DNA from 3 places in the Pseudarthrobacter sp. B4EP4b genome. Region 3 is predicted to be linked to each of the others. Evidence: riboswitches for the same ligand, from Rfam matches in the RefSeq annotation. Region 3 holds a riboswitch; each other region holds the start of a gene.
What was found. Region 3 has a riboswitch for S-adenosylmethionine ahead of FNL14_RS11820 (homoserine O-acetyltransferase). Riboswitches for the same ligand answer to the same signal wherever they lie in the genome.
Positions count from the first base shown of each region.

Region 1: it holds a riboswitch for S-adenosylmethionine, as region 3 does, so the genes downstream of both, FNL14_RS19315 (DUF1737 domain-containing protein) here and FNL14_RS11820 (homoserine O-acetyltransferase) in region 3, are expected to answer to the same signal.
Region 2: it holds a riboswitch for S-adenosylmethionine, as region 3 does, so the genes downstream of both, FNL14_RS21800 (aminotransferase class V-fold PLP-dependent enzyme) here and FNL14_RS11820 (homoserine O-acetyltransferase) in region 3, are expected to answer to the same signal.

Region 1 covers NZ_VHIJ01000058.1:116-7,187, reverse strand. The annotation lists gene FNL14_RS19325 (flavin monoamine oxidase family protein) at 1-1,602, opposite strand, end outside; gene opgC (OpgC domain-containing protein) at 1,754-4,141, opposite strand; SAM riboswitch class IV at 4,498-4,612, shown strand; gene FNL14_RS19315 (DUF1737 domain-containing protein) at 4,626-4,904, shown strand; gene FNL14_RS19310 (rhodanese-like domain-containing protein) at 4,901-5,311, shown strand; gene FNL14_RS19305 (O-succinylhomoserine sulfhydrylase) at 5,312-6,520, shown strand; gene FNL14_RS19300 (DUF1905 domain-containing protein) at 6,619-6,921, opposite strand.
Region 2 covers NZ_VHIJ01000073.1:8,027-15,098, reverse strand. The annotation lists gene FNL14_RS21815 (CrcB family protein) at 1-417, opposite strand, end outside; gene FNL14_RS21810 (metal-dependent transcriptional regulator) at 418-1,131, opposite strand; gene FNL14_RS21805 (class I SAM-dependent methyltransferase) at 1,163-1,921, opposite strand; gene FNL14_RS21800 (aminotransferase class V-fold PLP-dependent enzyme) at 1,978-3,426, opposite strand; SAM riboswitch class IV at 3,463-3,576, opposite strand; gene hisN (histidinol-phosphatase) at 3,738-4,550, opposite strand; gene FNL14_RS21790 (ribosome small subunit-dependent GTPase A) at 4,599-5,714, opposite strand; gene aroA (3-phosphoshikimate 1-carboxyvinyltransferase) at 5,698-7,072, opposite strand, start outside.
Region 3 covers NZ_VHIJ01000032.1:13,032-20,103, reverse strand. The annotation lists gene FNL14_RS11830 (VOC family protein) at 1-110, opposite strand, end outside; SAM riboswitch class IV at 277-393, shown strand; gene FNL14_RS11825 (bifunctional o-acetylhomoserine/o-acetylserine sulfhydrylase) at 438-1,763, shown strand; SAM riboswitch class IV at 1,896-2,011, shown strand; gene FNL14_RS11820 (homoserine O-acetyltransferase) at 2,024-3,139, shown strand; gene FNL14_RS11815 (MFS transporter) at 3,317-4,699, shown strand; gene FNL14_RS11810 (alcohol dehydrogenase catalytic domain-containing protein) at 4,798-5,916, shown strand; gene FNL14_RS11805 (LysR family transcriptional regulator) at 5,939-6,838, opposite strand; gene mmsB (3-hydroxyisobutyrate dehydrogenase) at 6,978-7,072, shown strand, end outside.

The DNA.
Region 1 (7,072 bases), on a different contig from region 3:
TCCGGCCACCGTCGCCGCAACCCGGGTGTGCAGGGCCGTGACGGCGGCGCGTGCGGAGGTCATTGCGCCGTGCTGCCAGGCGATGGCGTGGCTCAGGTGGTCGCCGGCGAAGTAGATGTTGCCGGACGGCTCCAGCAGCTTGGCGTACTTGGCATCTGCCTGCGATGGCCAGCCCACCCACGCCCCTTCGGAGAACGCGGTGCTCCCCCAGTCAACCGAGAACGACGCCGACACGTCCTTTCGGTACACGTCGCCGTGGATCCGCGCACCTTGGTCAAGGGCGCGGCTGAGCCGCTTTTCCGGGCTGAGTTCCTTGTAGACACGAGCGCTGGCGCCGGTGTTGTAGTAGCCCACCATGGTGCCGCGCTGGCCGTGGAATCCGGTGGACGGATACCACATGTTGCCGAGGTCGATGTTGGTGTTGGTGATTCCGCCGTAGATCCGGTGATCCTCTTCCCACCAGCGGCGGGAGTACTCGATGCCGATCTTGCCGGCGTCGCTGGGGCTGGCGAACTTCAGGGCGTCAAGAACGTCGGCTGGCAGGTTGCCGGGGATCTTGGCCGCGATGTGTGGCGGCAGCGTGCAGACGGCAAAGTCCGCTTCGATCTTCTTGGTCTGGCCGCCCGGGTTGGTGTACTCCACCGCGACGCCGGCAGCACTGTTGTTCATGGACAGAACCCGGGCGCCGTACACGAACTTGTCCTTGCCGATTGCTGCTTCGAAGGCATAAGGGATACGGTCCATGCCGCCTACGGGCTGGAACATCATCATGGCCTGGTCCCAGCCGAATTCGAAAGAAAAGTAGTTGCCAACGCCGCTGGCGAAGACGTCAGACAGGGCGTCCGGCGCCAACGGTGTTCCCGCTTCCAGGCCGGCTCCCGGGGTCACCGAGTAACCCTTGCGGCCCGTACCTGTGTACTTGAAACTTGCCGCAGCATCACCGGGAACCTTGCCGCCAATGGCCCCGAAGTTCTGCAGGAAGGAGATCAGGTTTTCCTTGTCGGCTGCCGTCATGTAGCTGTCCAGGGCGCCCTGGTCCGTAGCTTTGGCCAAGAGTTCGGAGACGTAGCCGTAGACGTCGGCCTTGGCCGCGCGGTGCCGGACCGGCGTGTTGGAGAGTTTGGTGTTGCCCTCGCGGAAGAGGTAACCGTCTGCATTCTGGTTGGTGAATGGCTCGATCGCCACCCCGAGTTCCTTACAGTAATCGAGGGTGATGTGGTGCTGCGGAATACGGCCCGGGCCGGCATTCATATACTGGTCTTTGGAAAAAGCGGCCCGTTGCGTGACTCCGCGGAGATCTGTTTCCTCGGTACCACCCCGCACGGTCCAGTTGCGTCCGCCGGGTCGCATCCGCGCTTCCAGGATGGTTACCTTGTAGCCCGCCTTGCCCAATTCGTATGCCGTGGTCAGTCCCGCGATGCCGCCACCCAAGACCACCACGCTTTTTCCGCTGCCGCGCAGGTCGTCGGCGCGGGGCGCAGCATAAGCAGGGGCCGCTGCGTCAGGCGCCAGTCCCATCGCCGCCATCGTTTCGTACATCACCCCGGCTCCCCCCACCATGCCCACGTAGCGGAGGAAGTTCCTGCGAGTCGCATCTGACATTTTTTTCCTTTCACCGGAGTGTTACACGGTGAGCGTATGGGTGAAATGTTTCGTCAAATGATGTGACAATGACAGTGCTGTAGCGTTCACATTTCGATGAAGTAAACGCTTCCCGCTGGACCTGCCGTGGGTTGGTGAAGGCCGGTTTCCCTCAGGTGGGGATGATGCGGAAGAGGAACCGCGTCCGGACCATCACCCAGAGGAGCCCCAGGACCAGTGCGTACGCCGCTGTGTTGATCCAAATGTCGCCCTGGCGCAGTGCCGGTATGTTGGCGATGACGGCAATGAGGACCACATGGATGATGAAGACGTACAGGGTGGCCCGGCCCAGTGGAATCAGGAACCAGCCAAGGGCGCGTGCCACCGGCTTCCAGTAGGCCGTCAGGAATGCGTAGGCGGCCACCACCAGCACCAGGACGTTCAGGAGTCGGCCGGGAGCCAGGTAGGTGCGGCCAAAGAAGAGGTCGTACATGCTCCGGTACACCGTGTCCGGAATGATGGCCAGCCGTACGTCGAAGCCGTTGGCCAAATAGGGGTTGCCCCAGGACAGGAACGCGAAGGCGAACGCGGCACCCGTGCAGACTCCCACAACCCAGGTGTGGTCAGTGAGCCACGAAACGATGCGCTGCCGGTGGAACCCGGCCACCAGGCCGACCACAAACAGGACCTGCCAGACCAGCAACGGGAATGAGTCCTCAAACTGCGAGGGCAGGATCCGGAACCTGGTGACAGCCCCTACCGCATACACGGCCAGGGTGCCGGCCAGCACCCACACGGCCTTGCCCCGGTTAAGCGCGGCAAGGATGAGCGGGCTGACGAGCAGCAACACCACGTAGAGGCCCATGACGTTGAACTGCCAGGGGCCGAATTGCAGCAGCAGGATGGCGGGCAGGACCTGCGGGGGCACCGGGAACTGGAACAACGAGCCCATTCCCGCGTAGAGGTCGTAGGTGCGGCCGGCGCCGTTGTGGCCGGCGCCGCCGGTTCCCTGGTCAACGAAGGTGGTGAGTGCATCGGTCTGGAAGACAGGCACCAGGGAGATCAGGAAGACGCCGATCAGCACGGCGAGCGCCGTTACATAGAGCTTGCCTGCCCGCCGGGATGTCAGGTCCACCACGGTTCCGAAGTCCGCGTTCACCCTGGGTCCGTAGACCATGCCCACCACGATGCCCGAGAAGAGGACAAAAAGCTCGGCCCCGGAAACGAAGCCCACAGCTTCCTGGGTCAACAGCTGGAACAGCGACGTCATGCCCAGGTGGTTCACCACCACAAACACAATGGCCATGCCGCGCAGGAGGTCCACCCGCGAATCCCGCTTTGAAGGATCCGTGTAGCTCCACGCAGTTGCTGTATTGACCCTGCGGGGAACCTGCCACAACGCCACCAGGAGGATCAGCAGCGCCGCACCCACAGTCCAGGCGGCGGCGCCGGTGAGTGTGTTGGCCCGGACGTATCCGCTGCCGGCCGCAACCTGGGTCACCGGGCCGGTCACCATGGAGGACGTCTCTAGACGGTCCCGGGCGGCGGCCGCAACCGCAGGGTTTCCGGTGAGCAGCCAGTCAATGCTTGCCACCCCAGTGTCCCTGGTGCTGGTCCGCTCGTCCCAGACTACGGCCGCCGTTTTGGCGAAGTCCGTGGAGGTGGCCGTACTCAGGACCTGGTCCCACCAGCCCGCTTTGATGTCCAGATCCGAGGCGCCGCCGGATGCCGGGCTGTAAAACGCAGCCGTCTGCAGGACGAACGGCTTGTCCTTCCCTGCCGCATATGTGCCGTAGAAATTTTCCCCGCCGGAGGTTGTGAGCATTTCCTGGAGTTCGTTCGGCCGCGGCACCGTGTTGACCGGCGCCCCGCCGGCAGTGTCATCGTGGAACGCGGTCAGACCCACCCAGTCCACGGCATCGTCCCCGGGGTAATACGGGGCATACGCCGCGTCCGAACCGTTCCACGCATCGTCGCGGTTGCTATCGAGGAGGGCGAAACCCTCGCTGCCCGGCGCAGGGGCATTCCGGTTCCGGTCAAAGGGGTAGCCCGTTCCCAGGTATGGCTCCCACACCATCGACGTACGGCCGCCGGTATCCTCAAAGGCCTCAGCGACGGCCCGGAAGGCGGACCGGTAGGCGGCCGGCTGCTGGCCCCACTCCACCCAGCTGGCATTCATATCGGGGGCAAAGCGGATCAACACCTCGCCCTTGAAGTTCGCAGTCAGCTTCCGTACCTCAGCGGCAAACGATGCGGCGGCCTCGGCGGTGACCTGCTCCAGGGCGATGCTGGGCTTGACCGTCAGCATGGCGTGGGCGCCCTGCATCCCCGATTGCTCCAGGAAGCCCCTGATGTTCTCCTCCTCCGAGCCGCGGAAGGGCAGGGCGATGTCATGCCCGAAGAGCGCCGGGGATGCTCCCAGCCTGTCTGTAAAGCCAGCCGCGGTGTCCTCGCCCCATTCGAGGACTGCGCCCAGAAGCGGCTTGCCCTCGGCCGGGATGGTGTCTGCAGCACGGGCGGCCCCGGCGGGCAGTATCACTGCCAGGACGGCAATCAGCATCGCGGCAAGAAGGGCAGCTGCGGCGCGGAGAAGGGACTGTCGGGTGAGTTGCCCGCGACGGTTTGGCAGACGGCCATGGCCTAAAAGATGTTGCAGTTCGGCGGCTGTTGGCGTACTGATGAGGACCCCCCCAAGGACTTTGCTCCGACTGCCGGGGCGGCGCCCCACAAGAACCCTATCTGCCCGGAAAGCAGCCACGGGCGCCAGGTGCCCTGAGCCGCCCGTGGTGACTCCCGCCGTCGTCCGTTCCGGGAACCGTCTGCAAGTGCGTCCAAGTTGCTCCAGCAGCGCTTCGGTTACGGAACATGACGACGACGGCGGTGCGGGCCCTCGTGCCAAGTGTTACGTTTTTGGGGAGTAATGAGTACCGGCGCCAAGCCCTGACTGGCCGGTCGGCAACCCTCCTTCCGCGGCGGGGTGCCTCAGGTGAATACTCGGCATATCGACCGATTCGAGCTGCAAGCGTGAGAGAAGGAGATCCGTCATGTCAGACGCCCCTGCCAACGAAGAAGAACTGGCCTACCGCCTTATCACGGGGCCTGATGACCGCTCCTTCTGTGAGCGGATTTCCGCCGCCCTGGCCGAGGGCTATGTGTTGCACGGAAGCCCCGCCGTCACGTTCAACGGCAGCACCGCCATTGTGGCGCAGGCCGTCGTCCTGCCGGCAGCGATCGCTTCCGCTGATGCCGCGGTGGCCACTGCGGTGGATGAGCTTGAACTGTCAGGCGAAGACCTCGAGTTCGCAGGCGAGGGCCACGCATGAGCTACGCCGGCGACCTCACCCCCCAGGAAGCCTGGGACAAGCTGCAGCAAGGTGCCATCCTGGTGGACGTCCGCACCGAGGGTGAATGGGCCCACATCGGCATCCCGGACACCAAAGCCACGGACAACGATCCCCTGTTCATCCAGTGGACCTTCCCGGGCGGAATCCCTAACCCCGACTTCATCAAGGACCTGAGCCTGCAGGCCCCCGAAAATGGCTCCACCGAACTGCTGTTCCTGTGCCGCTCCGGCCAGCGGTCCATCGCGGCCGCCATCGCCGCCACACAGGCCGGCTTCACCTCCTACAACGTCCTGGAGGGCTTCGAAGGTGAGCCGGACCGCTATGGCGAACGCACTGTCAACGGCTGGAAGAACCGCGGCCTGCCAACCAACCTGGGAAAGAACTAAGTGACCTTCAACGAAGACGCCCCCGGCTGGAGCCCTGACACCCAGGCCGTCCGCGGCGGACTGGACCGCACCAACTTCCAGGAAACCAGCGAGGCGGTGTTCCTGAACTCCGGCTTCGTGTACGAATCCGCCGCCGCTGCCGAGCGCGCCTTCACCGGCGAGGACGAGCGCTTTGTCTACTCCCGCTACGGCAACCCCTCTGTGGCCACCTTCCAGGAGCGGCTCCGACTCCTTGAGGGCACCGAAGCGTGCTTTGCGACGGCGTCAGGCATGTCCGCGGTTTTCACCGCCCTGGGTGCCTTGCTGGCTGCCGGCGACCGCGTGGTCGCCGCCCGCTCACTCTTTGGCTCCTGCTTTGTGATCCTCAACGAGATCCTGCCCCGGTGGGGCGTTGAGACTGTCTTTGTGGACGGCCCGGACCTCGACCAGTGGCGCGAAGCCCTGTCCCAGCCCACCACCGCCGTTTTCTTTGAGTCGCCGTCCAACCCCATGCAGGAGATCGTGGACATCGCGGCGGTGAGCGAACTCGCCCATGCGGCGGGTGCCACCGTGGTGGTCGACAATGTTTTTGCCACTCCACTTCTGCAGCGCTGCGGCCAGTTGGGCGCCGACGTCATCGTCTACTCCGGCACCAAGCACATTGATGGCCAGGGCCGGGTCCTGGGCGGTGCGATTTTGGGAACGAAGGAATTCATCGAAGGTCCGGTCAAGCAGCTCATGCGCCATACCGGTCCGTCGTTGTCCGCCTTCAACGCCTGGGTCCTCACCAAAGGCCTTGAGACCATGGCCCTGCGTGTGAACCACTCCTCCGCCTCCGCCCTGCGGATCGCCGAGTGGCTCGAGCAGCAGCCTGCGGTGAGCTGGGTGAAGTACCCGCTCCTGAAGTCGCACCCGCAATACGGCCTTGCTGCCAAGCAGATGAAGGCCGGCGGAACGGTGCTCACCCTGGAACTTGCACCATCAGGCGGGCGCTCCGGCAAGGAAGCCGCCTTTGCACTGCTGGACGCCTTGCGGATCATTGACATCTCCAACAACCTGGGAGATTCCAAGTCCCTGATTACGCATCCGGCCACCACCACGCACCGCGCCATGGGGCCGGAAGGCCGCGCTGCCATCGGCCTCAGTGACGGAGTTGTTCGGCTGTCCGTGGGGCTCGAGGACGTGGACGACCTGATCGGCGATTTGGAACAGGCACTGAAGCAGATTTAGTGCTGGCCGGGGCTCGGTTCGGTGCCGGGTCCGGGCACGGCTCGGGCGCTGGATTGCATTAGTGCGCCTGTGCCGGGAATCTGCGCCGTGTAGGGGGCTCAGAAGTTCCATATAGAAAGGTGGACGACTACTTCGTCGCCTTGGCCGATCTTGGCTTTGTCCCTGATGTCCTTTTTGACGGGAAGCAGGTAGGAGCCGCTCTTTGTGTCCCGGAAGAGGGAAGTCTGCCAGGAGTGTCCACCGGTTTCGGCCGTGACCTTGATAGAGCCAAACGCCTTGCTCGCACCGGCAGTTTGAACCCGGACGTCATCTGCGACCTCGGGAGGCAGGGTCAGAAAATGCCAACCAGCCTCGCCCGGATAGAGCCAGAGTTCGGCCTTGAAGGAATACGACGGCTTCACGCGCCGAGTATGGCATTTTCTAGGCCCTGCATAAAAGGCACCCAAGGGTTTCGAGCCGCCGGCACCCCTGCCCCACAACTGTCAGACCCCTATTAGACGATGTCTTTATGGGAATCCTTGCGGGCGAGCATGGCGGTGACGTGCTGATTTC
Region 2 (7,072 bases), on a different contig from region 3:
GTCGCGCCCGTCCAACCAGCCCGCCACAACCTTTCCGGACCGCCACCCCGTACCGGCCGCTGCAAGCCCCAGCAGCAATGACAGCACCAGGTAGGCAATCCACGTAAAGTGGGCGCCTGCGCGGGCCAGCTGGTCCACCGCGAACACCACAGCCGAGAATGTGGTGAACGATCCCAGGAGGCCCGGGCCGAGTCCGGCGCGCAGCCAGAACGAGGTGTGCGGCCGGGCCATCCACACCGTGGTCAACAACGCCAGAACAAAGCTTCCGCCAACGTTGATCCACAGCGTGGCCCACGGCACGGACTCCGGAAGATCCGGAAAGAGAAGTCCCAGCCCAAAGCGCAGCTCAGTACCGAGCAGGCCCCCAACAGCAACAGCAAGCCAGGCGCTGGCCGAAGGCGCGCCGGGAGGATTCATTCAGCCGTCCCCGAGCAGGCAGCCCGGGTGGGGATGGTCGCTGTGTACCCAGAGGGCAGACGTGATTTCGTCGGCCAGGTCATAGTCCCTGGTCCTGCCCGAGTTCCGGATCCTGACCACCAGGGCCCCGCCGAACGGCTTGCGGCCCATCACTTCCACTTCGGCGTCGAGGTCTATTTCCTCGGCGGAGAGGTAGCGGAGCAGGTCCGGGTTTTCGTCGCTGATGCGGGTGATCCTGCCGGTGTGCCCCTGGTCCAGCTCACCCAGCAGGTGTGCGCGGGGCATCCGGACCGCGCCTTCGGCGGTGGGGATCGGGTCCCCGTGGGGATCGCGCTGCGGGTCGCCGAGTATGGCTGCCACACGCTCAATGAAGGTGTCAGAGACGGCGTGCTCCAGCAGCTCGGCTTCGTCATGGACCTCGTCCCACTTGTAGCCCAGCTGCTGGACCAGGTACGTCTCGATCAGCCGGTGGCGGCGCACCATGGAAAGTGCCAGCCGGACACCCTGGTCCGTGAGCGTGATGGCGCTGTAGGGTTTGTGGTCCACCAGCCCCTGGTCCTTCAGCTTCCGCACCATTTCAGATACCGAAGAGTTGGCCACCCCAAGGCGCTGGGCCAGCTGGGAGGACGTGATGGGCTTGTCCTGCCATTCGGTGAACGAGTAGATGACCTTGACGTAATCCTCGATGGAGGAGGAGGGCGCGCTGGTCTTCACAGCACCAAGCCTACCCGTTCACCACCGGCGGTCATGCTTTGGTGGCCCGCCAGGTAAGCGTGAGGTAGGGCAGTTCGAGCTCTTCGTCCAGGCTGTGGCCGAGGTGGTCGTGCAGATACCAGTCGAGGTTGGCCAGCACTTTAGCGCGGGTGGTTTCACCGGCCCGCAGGTAGTAGCTCCGCGACTTCGTCAGCTCCACAAGGTCGGTGGTGGTGACACGGTCCTGCCAATGCGTTAGGTGGCCCTCAAGATCGCGGAACTCCGGCCCTACGTGCGGCCGGAAATCCGGCTTGTAAACGTCTCCGGCATGCATGATCCGCGAAAGCCGGTGAACCCATGGAACCGAGGTGTCCAGCTGGTTCCAGATCAGGCCCAGAGTTCCGTGCGGACGCAGGACGCGTGCCAGTTCAGTGCTGGCTGCGAGGGCGTCACACCAGTGCCAGGCCTGGGCAACGCTGACGACGTCGAAGGCTGCCGCGGGCAGTCCGGTCGCCTCCGCGGTGGCCCGGACAGCCGTGGCGCCAGGATAGTGCGCCCGCAACTGTTCGAGCATGTCCTCGGACGGGTCCACGGCGGTGACTGACAGTCCCATGCCGAGCAGGAGTTCGGTGAACTTCCCGGTGCCGGCCCCGGCGTCGAGGGCATCGCGGGCTCCGGCGGGGACCAGCCATTGTGCGGATTCTTGCGGATAACCCGGCCGGACCTGCTGGTAGTGCCTGCCGCCGTCCTGGAAGCTCTGGCCGAGCTCCCGCCGACGTCCGTGGTCAAGTTTGGGGCCACCCCGTACCACCTGTGGCCCTCCTTCGATTGATGCCCTTGGGTATCCTCCGAATTTACCGCAAGTGCTTAGTCGTCGATGCAGGGAGCGGCACCCGCGGTGCCCGGGGTGTTGGGAGCCCAGTGCGGGTAGGTCCGGGTGTCGTTGGCGGGAACCCAGCGTCCGGCGTCCACCACGTAGTCCCAGCCCAGCCCGTTGGTGCGCAGCGCCGCGATACCGGCAAGGAGGCGTTCGGCGTCTTCCAGGCGGGAGCCGACGCCGAAGCTGGCGCGCAGGGAGCCCGAAGGCAGACCCAGCCGCTTCAGCAGCGGGTGGGCGCAGAAACGTCCGTCGCGCAGGCCCACGCCGTGTTCGGCGGACAGGTAGGCCGCCACCAGGCCGGCGTCGTAGCCTTCCACCGAGAAGTTGACCACACCGATGGTGTCCGTATCCGGGTTGGTGTCCTTGAAAATCTGGTGGACGGTGACGCCGTCGATCTGCTGCAGGCCTTCCACCAGGAAAGACCGGATGGCCGATTCGTGGGCATGCCACTGTTCCTGGTCCAGCCCGGCGATCACCTGGGTTGCGCGGGCCAGCGTGGCGGCGCCCAGGACGTTGGGGGAGCCGCCCTCATGGCGGGCCGGGCCGGTGGCCCAGCTGACGCCGTCGAGCCTTGCTTCCTTGACGGCGCCGCCTCCGGCAAGGTGCGGCCTTCCGGCGTCCAGCCAGTCCGTGCGGCCCACCAGCACGCCGGCGCCGAAGGGTGCGTACAGCTTGTGGCCGGAGAAGGCGAGGTAGTCGACGTCGTCCGCTGCAATATTCACGCGGCGGTGCGGTGCCAGCTGGGCGGCGTCCACCACGATCCGTGCGCCGTGTTCGTGGGCCAGTGCAGCCAGGGCCCGGATGGGAAGGATTTCGCCGGTGACATTGGACGCGCCGGTGACGGCGAGCAGGCTCACCCCGCCCTGCTCCAGTTCCGCGCGGACGGCATCGATGGTGCCGGCGATGGTGTCGGCGGCAACGATGCTGCGGTGCGGGACGCCCTGCCACGGCAGCAGGTTGGCGTGGTGTTCGATGTCCAGGTAGAGGACATCGCCGTCGGGCCGTCCGTCTGTTTCCGGCAGGCAGCCGGCCAGCAGGTTCAGCGAATCCGTGGTGTTCCGGGTGAAGATCACGGAGTCGTCCGGGCGGCCGCCCACAAACTCGCGGACGATGTTGCGGGCGTTTTCGTAGACGGAGGTGCTGATCTGTGACGCGTAGCCGGCACCCCGGTGGACGCTGGCGTAGAACGGCAGGATCTCGTTCAGGTAGGCCGAGACCACGGAGAGGGCCGGAGCCGAGGCGCCGTAGTCAAGGTTGGCGTAGCGGATGTGGCCGCCGTGGATCAGCGGCGCCTGGATTTCTGCGCCGGTGACGGCAGCGAGCGGCCGGCCGGCGGCGGCACGGCGGGCATCAAAGGTGGTTCCGGCCTGGGCTGTTCCAGACCCGGCAGCTTCGAACGTGGCGGTGGCATTGGGGGAGACGGTGGCAGTTGTCACGAAAGACCTCACTTCAGAAGGACTCCCGCTCCCGGGAATCCGCGCTTGCCGCATCCGCTCCGGACCGGCCTGGTCGTCACCCGGGGCACCCCACCGCGGTTGGAGGGTTGCCGGCCAGCAAACCGGGGTTTCGCGCTGGCACTCGTGACCTGGTTAAGAGCGTAGGACATCGGGTTGGGAGGTTTTAAGTCGGGGCGATTGTTAAGCGCTTTGTTACGCGCTGGCCGGAAAGAGCTTCTTTTGCCGAAGAAAAGAACGGCGGGCACCTCTCCAAGGAGGCGCCCGCCGCTGATTCTTCGATGATGCTGCTGTTACAGGAGGTCGTCCAGCTCCGGGTTCAACCTGCGGAGCACCTCGGAGTGCAGGATGGAGTTGGTGGCCAGGGCGTTGCCGCCGAAGGGCCCGTCTTCCCCTTCCAGGGATGTGAAGCGCCCGCCGGCTTCCACCACGATCGGTACCAGTGCCGCCATGTCGTACAGGTTCAGTTCAGGTTCGCAGGCGATATCCACTGAGCCCTCGGCCACCATGCAGTAGGACCAGAAGTCGCCGTACGCCCGGGTCCGCCACACATCCTCGGTGAGGCCCAGGAAGTTCTCCAGGCTGCCGCGTTCCTTCCAGCCGCCCAGGCTGGAATAGGAAAGGGAAGCGTCGGAAAGCTTGGACACATTGGATACCCGCAGCCGGGTGGCCGCGGCGAGCGAACGGCCCATGTAGGCGCCCATGCCCTTGGCCGCCCACCAGCGTTTGCCCAGGGCCGGTGCGCTGACCACACCCACCACCGGTTCGCCTTCGTCCACCAGCGCGATCAGGGTGGCCCAGACCGGGACGCCGCGGACAAAGTTCTTGGTGCCGTCGATCGGATCGATGATCCAACGGCGCGACCCGTGCCCCGTGCTGCCGAACTCCTCGCCCAGCACGGCGTCGCGTGGGCGGGAACGGGACAGCTGGCCGCGGATGGCTTCTTCGGCGGCCTTGTCCGCGTCCGTGACCGGCGTCAGGTCAGGCTTGGTCTCCACCTGGAGGTCCAGGGCCTTGAAACGGCCCATGGTCTGGTCATCCACGGAGTCGGCCAGCACATGGGCCAGGCGCAGGTCATCGTTGTAGCTTGAAGCGGGTTGGATCATGGTTCCAAACTACCGTCTGCGCGCGGTTCTGCTGGGAGATCGGCCCTGTCAGTTGACGCTGCCAAGCTCCTTGGCCTCCTGGGCCTCCATCCGGGGATCGGTGCCGAGGAGCCTGCGCAGCGAGGCCAGCCGGGCAACACCCGTGGCTCCGGCATGGCCGCCTTCCACCCAGGCATCCAGGCCGCAGTTCACAGCCGCGGCAGTGTGTTTGCAGCCGCGTTCACAGTCCTCGATGCCGGGGGAGAGGTCCGGAAAGGAGCGCAGGATCCGGTCCGGGTCCACGTGGGCCAGGCCAAACGATCGGATACCGGGGGTGTCGATGATCCAACTGCCCGGCGGCGCGTCCGACAACCTCAGCGCCAGGGCTGACGACGACGTGTGGCGGCCGCGGCCCGTCACGGCGTTAACCCCGCCGGTTGCTCGCTCGGCCCCCGTCAGTGCGTTCACCATGGTTGATTTGCCCACGCCCGAATGCCCCAGCATCACGGTGACTTTTCCGTCCAGGTAGCCCCGCAGCTCCGCCACTGCGTTACTGTCCAGCCGGGCTGACAATCCGTCATCAGACCGGGCGTCGATACCGGACGCCGCGGAGTCCGCCGTCCGGCTGATAATGACCGGGAAGTCCAAGTGCGTGTAGTTGGACAACAGCTCCGCCGGATCCTTGACGTCCGCCTTGGTGACCAGCAGGATCGGCTCGATCCCGGCGTCGTACGCAGCTACCAGGGCGCGGTCGATGAAGCCGGTGCGCGGCTCCGGGTTGGCCGCGGCCACCACAATCACCAGTTGGTCCGCATTGGCCACGACGGCCCGTTCCACGGGGTCGGTATCATCAGCGCTGCGGCGAAGGAGGGTTTTACGGTCCTGGATTTTCACCAGCCGGGCCAAGGTGTTGGGGTCGCCGGAAACGTCTCCCACGAGCGAGACGAAGTCGCCCGCCACCACCGGGTTGCGGCGCAGCTCACGTGCCCGGGCGGCGATGACCACGCGCTCGTTGCCGGAGTCCTCGCCCACCACTGCCGTGTACCGGCCGCGGTCAACTGTGACGATGCGGCCCGTGACGGCATCGTCGTGGCTGGGCCGGTCCTTGGTCCGGGGCCTGGAGCCTTTTTTGCTGGGCCGGATGCGGACATCCGACTCGTCCCAGGAGTCAGTGCTCCGCGCCACCGGCTGAACCTTCCGAAACTGCACTCGAAGCACCGGTCTGGGCCAGCATGTCCGCCCACAGCCGGGGAAAATCGGGCATGGTCTTGGCGGTAGTGGCGATGTCCTCCACCTGGACGCCCTCCACGGCCAGGCCAAGGATGGCTCCGGCCGTGGCCATGCGGTGGTCCGCGTAACTGTGTACGACGCCGGCATGCAGCTTCGCGGGCCGGATCACCAGCCCGTCGCTGGTCTCCTCGGCGTCGCCGCCCAGGCGGTTGATTTCGGTAACGAGGGCTGCCAGCCGGTCCGTCTCGTGTCCGCGCAGGTGCGCGATGCCGGTGAGCCGGGAGGGGGTGGTGGCCAGTGCGCAGAGCGCGGCGACCGTAGGCGCCAGTTCGCTGGTGTCCGCGAAATCGGCACCCTTGATGTCCGCTCCGCCTGTGACGGTGAGGACACCATCACGCAGGCTGACATCGGCACCCATCTCCGCCAGGATGCTGCGCCACAAATCCCCTACCTGCTGCGTCTGTTCAGGCCAGCCCGGAATCCGGACGGTTCCGCCGGACGCCAGTGCGGCGGCAAGGAACGGGCCGGCATTGGACAGGTCCTGCTCGATCTGCTGGTCGAAGGCGCGGATAGGACCCGCAGCAACAACCCAGTGGTTCGGGACAGAATCGTCAACCACAACCCCGGCGCCGCGCAGCACGGCAACTGTCATGTTGATGTGGTCCAGGCTGGGCACGGGTTTGCCGACGTGCTCCAGGTGCAGCCCCTCGGTGAACCTTGCGCCCACCAGCAGCAGGGCCGAGACAAACTGCGACGAGGCGCTGGCATCGATGACCAGGTGGCCGCCCCGGACCTCGCCGGAGCCTTCCACCACAAACGGCAAGGACGACGGCGTGCCGCCGTCCCGGGCGGAAACAGCCACTCCCAGCGCCTTCAGCGCTTCGATGATGGTTCCCATGGGCCGCTTCCGGGCATGCGGGTCGCCGTCGAACAGACTGGCGCCATTGCGCAGGGCAGCCAGCGGCGGCACGAACCGCATCACCGTTCCGGCGAGGCCGCAGTCGATCGTGGCTGCGGACGGTGTCCCGTCCGCAGCGATCGGGAGGACCTCAAGGTCCGGCCCGAAGGCACCGTCCCCCGGCACTTCGGTGATGGTGGCGCCAAGCTGGCGGAGCGCCTCGATCATCAGTGCCGAGTCCCTGGAGTGCAGCGGAGCGCGCAGCCGCGACGGGCCGTCGGCCAGGGCGGCGAGCACCAGGTACCGGTTGGTCAACGACTTTGAGCCGGGCACGGTGACCGTGGCATTCACGGGGCGGTGCGCGAAGGGGGCGGGCCAGTGGGGAAGGGACGCTCCGGTGTTGTCCCGGGCGGCG
Region 3 (7,072 bases):
GGGTGTACCCCGCCCTTCACTGCCTCGACGCCGAGGGCAGAAGAAATACGTTCGGTGGTGGCCGCCAGGCCATCGTGTTCACAGGCGTAAGAGACGTGATCCATGCGCATGCCATCATCTTGGCACTTTGTGATCGGGCTCTCAGCTAAGGGTACCCTTACTGGGATTTTCGCTGGTCAGCCCCCACAAATTCGCACCAGGGCACGTAAAGATGTCCAGGACCATGTTCGTCACAATGCTGTCGGGCGTACTCTGCGTGTTCCTACACTGGGTTCAGGTCATGAGTGCCAGCGCCAAGCCCCGGCTCGCTGGCCGGCAACCCTCCAACCGCGGTGGGGTGCCCCGGGTGAGGACCTGGCTGTCCGGCAAGAGGCCGGATGGCAAGCGCGGCCCGCAGTGCTTCGAGCATGCCGGGCCCATGTCAAAGGAGCCTTGAATTGTCCAACGGATGGTCCTTCGAAACCCGCCAGATCCACGTCGGCCAGGAGCCGGACAGCGCTACCGGCGCCCGCGCCCTCCCGATTTACCAGACCACGTCCTTTGTGTTCCCCAGCGCGGAAAGTGCCGCCAACCGCTTCGCCCTGGCCGAACTGGCTCCCATCTATACCAGGATCGGCAATCCGACCCAGGAGGCTGTGGAACAGCGGATCGCCAGCCTTGAAGGCGGCCTGGGGGCCCTGCTGCTCAGCTCCGGACAGGCCGCAGAAACATTCGCCATCCTGAATATCGCCGAGGCCGGAGACCACATCGTGGCGAGCCCAAGCCTGTACGGCGGTACTTACAACCTCTTCGCCCACACTTTGAAGAAGTTCGGCATCTCGGTCACCTTCGTTGCGGACCCGGACAACCTGGACCAGTGGCGCGACGCCGTCCAGCCCAACACCAAACTCTTCTTCGGCGAAGTAGTTTCCAATCCCCGCCAGGACGTCCTGGATATTGAGGGGATCTCCGAGGTGGCCCACCGGGCAGGCGTGCCGCTGATCGTGGACAACACCCTATCCACCCCGTACCTGATCCGCCCGCTCGAATGGGGCGCGGACATCGTGGTGCACTCGGCCACCAAGTACCTGGGCGGCCATGGTTCTGCCATCGCCGGCGTCATTGTCGACTCCGGGAAGTTCGACTTCGGCAAAGACCCCGAGAAGTTCCCGGGCTTCAACACCCCGGACCCCACCTACAACGGGCTGGTCTACGCCCGCGACCTTGGCGCCGATGGAGCACTGGGCGCCAACCTCTCCTACATCCTCAAGGCCCGCGTCCAGCTCCTGCGCGACCTGGGTTCGGCAGTGTCGCCCTTCAATGCCTTCCTGATTGCCCAGGGCCTGGAGACATTGAGCCTGAGGGTGGAACGTCACGTGGCCAATGCCACCGAAGTTGCGCGCTGGCTGGAAGGAAGGGACGACGTCGAATCCGTCGCCTACGCGGGCCTGCCCTCCAGCCCCTGGTACGAACGGGGCCGGAAGTACGGACCCAAGGGGACCGGTGCCATCGTCTCGTTCAACCTGGCCGGCGGGGCCGAGGCGGGCAAGCGCTTCGTGGACGCGCTGGAACTGCACTCCCATGTTGCCAACATCGGCGACGTCCGCTCCCTGGTGATCCATCCGGCGTCGACCACCCACAGCCAGCTCTCGCCGGAACAGCAGGCAGTTGCGGGCGTCACCCCCGGCCTGGTGCGCCTTTCCGTGGGAATCGAGCACATCGATGACATCCTGGCTGACCTCGAAGCCGGCTTCCGCGCGGCCAAGGAGGCCAGCGGCGCCTGACCACAGGCACCAACGTCGCCTGACCACGGGCACCAGCGGCGCCTGACGAGGGCACCAGCGGCGGCAAGCCGGCAAGTCACAACCAGTCACACTCTTGGCGGCAGGCGGGGGCTGTTTCGTACACTCAATGCAGGTCATGAGTGCCAGTGACAGCCCCGGCTTGCTGGCCGGCAACCCTCCTTCCGCGGTGGGGTGCCCCGGGTGAAGACCTGGCCTGCCGGTCAGACGACGGCAGGCAAGCGCGTAGAAGAGGTCTTGCCATGACGGTTACCGTCACCCGTACCACTGTCCCCGAACACGGGATTGTCCGCTATGCCTCCATTGGGGATTTGAAGCTGGAGGGCGGCGGCTACCTGCCGGATGTCACCCTGGCCTACGAAACCTGGGGCACGCTCAACGCGGACGGCAGCAACGCTGTACTGATCGAGCACGCGCTCACCGGCAGCACGCACGTGACCCGCGGCGACACCACCGAAGAAGGCTGGTGGGAGCAGCTCGCAGGCCCCGGCGCTCCGGTGGACACCGACCGGTTCTTTGTTGTCTCCATCAATATTGTGGGCGGCTGTTACGGGTCCACCGGGCCGTCCTCGCCGGCACCGGACGGCAAGCCGTGGGGCTCCCGTTTTCCGCTGGTAACCCTCCGGGACAGCACCGTTGCGGAGGCCCGGCTGGCTGACCAGCTGGGCATCACCAGCTGGTTCGCGGTGCTGGGCGGATCCATGGGCGGAGCACGGGCCCTGGAATGGGCCGTGACGTATCCGGAACGCGTGCAGCGCTGCGCCGTGATTTCCGTGGGGGCCGCGAGCACCGCTGAGCAGATCGCCTTCGCCCAGGCGCAGACGCTCGCCATCCGCCAGGACGCCAACTTCAATGGCGGCGACTACTATGGCGGCCCACTCCCGGAGGCGGGCCTGGCCCTGGCCCGGCGCATAGCCCACATCACGTACCGCTCACCGGGGGAGCTGGACGGCCGCTTCGGCCGGACACCGCAGGCCCCGGAATCGCCGCTCCAGGGCGAGCAGATCGCGGCCCGCGGCCGGTACCAGGTGGAGAGCTACCTGGACCATCAGGGCAGCAAACTCGTCCAGCGGTTCGACGCCAACAGCTACATCGCCATTACCGAAGCGCTGATGAGCCACGACGTCTGCCGCGGCCGCGGGCCGCTTGAGCAGACCCTGTCCCGTGCCGGTGCGCGCTTCTTCGTGGCTGCCGTGGATTCGGACCGGCTCTACTTCCCGTCCCAGTCCCTGGAACTGGCCCGCGCGCTCCCGGGGGACGTGGAGGTCCACTTCATCGAGGCACCCATCGGGCATGACGGATTCCTCACTGAAATCGGCCAACTGGGCAACCAGCTCCGGGTGCACCTCTCGGCATAACCGGCCTGCCATCCACAGGATGTGCATAAATGCAGATAGGCTCTGCAGGATTCGCCGTTGAGCTCTACGGATTGGCGGACGATACTCATTTGGACCCGGCGGCGCGTGGCCAAAATCACACGTACCCGCCTTAGCCTGTCCCAGTGGCGTCGAAGAGGACGCCGAAGGAGTTCATTAATGAGTACGGAAAAGTCCGCCGCACAACGGTCCGGGGAAACCGATGTCAAGGCGTCAGGCCTGCGAAAAGTTGTAGCAGCCTCCATGGCCGGAACGGTGGTGGAGTGGTATGAGTTCTTCCTGTACGCCTCAGCAGCCACTTTGGTGTTCGGGAAGATGTTCTTCCCCAATTCCGGAACCGAGCTGGACGGCATCATTGCGGCATTCGTCACGTACGCCGTCGGCTTCGTTGCCCGGCCTGTAGGCGGCATTGTCTTTGGCCACTTCGGGGACAAGTTCGGCCGGAAGCAGCTCCTGCAGCTGAGCATCATCCTGGTAGGCGTGGCCACCTTCCTGATGGGCTGCCTGCCAGGTTTCGCCCAGATCGGTTACTGGGCTCCGGCGGCACTGGTGTTCCTGCGCTTCGTCCAAGGGTTCGCCGTGGGTGGTGAATGGGGCGGGGCTGTTCTGCTCGTTGCCGAGCACAGCCCCAACAAGTCGCGTGGTTTCTGGTCCAGCTGGCCGCAATCCGCCGTCCCGATGGGCAACCTGCTTGCCACCGGCGTGCTGTTTATCCTGTCCTCCACCCTTTCGCAGGAGGCGTTCCTCGGCTGGGGCTGGCGCGTGGCCTTCTGGCTCTCGGCAGTGATCGTGGTTATCGGCTACTACATCCGCACCAAGGTCCAGGATGCGCCCATCTTCCTGGAGGCCCGCAGGGAGGTCACGGAAGAGAAAAAGGGGTACGGCGTAGCCGAGGTCTTCCGCCGTTACCCGAGGGGTGTCTTCACCGCCATGGGCCTGCGTTTTGCCGAGAACATCCTCTATTACCTCGTGGTGACTTTCTCAATCACCTACCTGAAGGTCGTTGTCCAGACCGACACCTCCCGCATCCTGCTGCTGCTGCTCGTGGCCCACTTCATTCACTTCTGTGCGGTCCCGCTTGTTGGAAAAATGTCTGATGCCTTCGGCCGCCGCCCGGTCTACATGGCGGGAGCTGTCCTGGGCGGAACGTGGGGCTTCTTCGCGTTCCCCATGATGGACACCGCCAACGACCTCGTCATCCTGGCCGCCATCACCATCGGCCTGCTGTTCCACGCACTCATGTACGCCGGGCAGCCGTCAATCATGGCTGAAATGTTCCCCACCAGGATGCGGTATTCGGGCGTTTCGCTCGGCTACCAGGTGACCTCGATCGTGGCCGGTTCGCTGGCACCGATCATCGCCAGCTCGCTCCTGGGCAGCTTCAAGTCCTCCACCCCGGTGGCCCTCTACCTGCTGGGTGCCTGCATCGTCACAGCGGTCTCTGTCCTCTTCCTCAGGGAGACCCGCGGAATCTCGCTGCGGGACGTCGACGCCGCGGACGCCCAGGGCACGGCTGACCTTCTCGCAGCCACCAAGAAGTAGTCCGCGCGGAACATCAAGACGGAAATGGCAGCTGCCCGGACCGGACGTCCCGCCGGTCCGGGCAGCTGTCTGCCCCCAATTTCAAGGTAAGGAACCTCATGCGAGCAGCCGTCCTATATTCCACCGTTCCCGCCGGCACCAGCTACGGCGAAGCGCAGCCGCTGGTGGTCCAGGAGCTCAGCCGTCCCGAACCCCGGGCCGGCGAACTGGGCGTCACTGTCGCCTACTCCAGCCTGTGCCACTCAGACTTGTCGGTAGTGGACGGTTCACGCGTCAGGCCGCTTCCCATGGCGCTGGGCCACGAGGCCGTGGGACGGGTCGCCTCTGTAGGCGAAGGCGTCACGGACGTGTCCGTGGGGGACCACGTGGTCCTCGTGTTCGTCCCGAGCTGCGGTTCCTGCCGTGCTTGCCGTGCGGGGCGGCCCGCCCTGTGCCACCGCGCGGCCGAGGTCAACGGTTCCGGCGACCTTTTGCATGGCGAGGCCCTGCTGCGCACGCCCGAAGGGGAGCGGATCAACCATCATCTGGGGGTTTCGGCGTTCGCGGATTATGCCGTGGTGGCCCGTGAATCGGTAGTGGTGATCGACGACGACGTCCCCGACACCATCGCGGCGATGTTTGGTTGCGCCGTGCTCACCGGGATGGGTGCCGTCCTCAACACCGCGGCGGTTCAACCAGGTCAGTCCGTAGCCGTTTTCGGCCTCGGGGCCGTGGGACTTTCGGCAGTCATGGCTGCGGCGCTCGCAGGCGCCTCAGCGGTCATTGCCATCGACCCCAACACCAGCAAGCACGGGCTCGCCATGAAGTGCGGGGCAACAGCCGTGGGAACTCCCGACGATGCTGCCCGGCTGATCGCGGATGCTGCAGGTGATGGCGTGGATACGGCCGTAGAAGCTGTGGGCTCAGCCCGGGTCATCGCATCATGCCTCGAGCACGTGACCCGTGGGGGCGCCGTGGTCTCGGTAGGGCTGCCGCATCCGACGGCGGAACTGACGGTGCCTGCGCTCCAGTTTGCCGGAGCGGGCAAGCGGCTGCTGGGCTCGTACATGGGCGATGCCGTACCGAACCGGGATATCCCTCTCTACCTGGGGTACTGGCGCGAAGGCCGGCTGCCCGTTGAGCTGCTGCACACCGACACCAGGCCCCTTGCCGAGATCAACGAGGGCCTCGACGCACTCGCCGCAGGGCAGGTGGTGAGGCGCCTTTTCCAGGCCTGACAATTGCCGTGGATGCCAGGACCTAGGCTGCCAGTAGATCCTGCCGTTCCGCCACTTCTTCCTTCAGCGCAGCAATCACGGCCTGAACCCGGGCGGACCGCAGCGATTCCGGCCGTGCCACGGCCCAGACGGGAATCTGGCGCTGGAATGCGTCCGGGAGCACCGGAACGAATTCCGGACTCTGCGCCACCATAAAGTTCGGAAGCAGTCCTATCCCGCCGCCGCGGCGTACCGCCTCAACCTGGGCAAAGATGCTGGTCGCCTGGAAGCTGGATTTCGGCACCGGAAGCTGCGAGGACCGGTGTCCCAGTTCGGCAACCTGGAGTGCCGACTCAACGTAAGAGACGAAGCCGTGCTGCCCCACGCCGTCGGGCGTTTCCGGTAAGCCGCGCTCCTTTGCGTAGTCATGGCTGGCGTAGAGCCGAAGGAAGTAGTTGGTCAGGAAGATGGCCTGGGCATTGTTCACGTCCGTGCGGCCCACCACCACTTCCAGGTCCACGCCGGAGCGGTTCTGGCTGACCTTGCGTGTGGCGCTGAGCATTTCCACGTTCAGCAACGGGTGCCGCTGCTGGAGGCGGACCAGCGCAGGAGTCACGAACTCGGCGCCGAAACCGTCAGAGGTGCTGATGCGCACCATGCCGGACACAGCGTCCCGGTCCTGGCCCACAACGGCGGCCAAAGAACCGAGCGTGTCCTCGATCGTTTCCGCCGCGGCCACGGCCGACGCGCCAAGCTCCGTCAGCTCCCACCCGTGCGGGCTGCGCTCCAGCGTGCGGCCGCCCAGTTGCTTGTCGAGGGCAAGGATCCTCCGCGAGATGGTGGTGTGCGTGGTGCCCATCGTTTCGGCGACGGCGTTGAAGCGGCCCAGCCGGGCCACCGTGAGCAAGATCAGCAAGTCGTCCGGACTCGGAAGCCGCGCCACCCGGTATCCCTTCTTTCGTGTGCATCAGTGCACATACCGTCTGTGATTTTTCCCCTTGATTGCACTGTAGCAGGGTGTGATGGTGGACACAGACCTTCTGGCTGCTCCCGGCCGGAGGCACAGCAAAGGAGCTTGGGCGATGGCAGTAATCGGTTGGATCGGTTTGGGAAACATGGGCGGATCCATGTCGGCGAACCTCGCAAAAGCGGGGCATGACGTCCGCGGATTCGACCT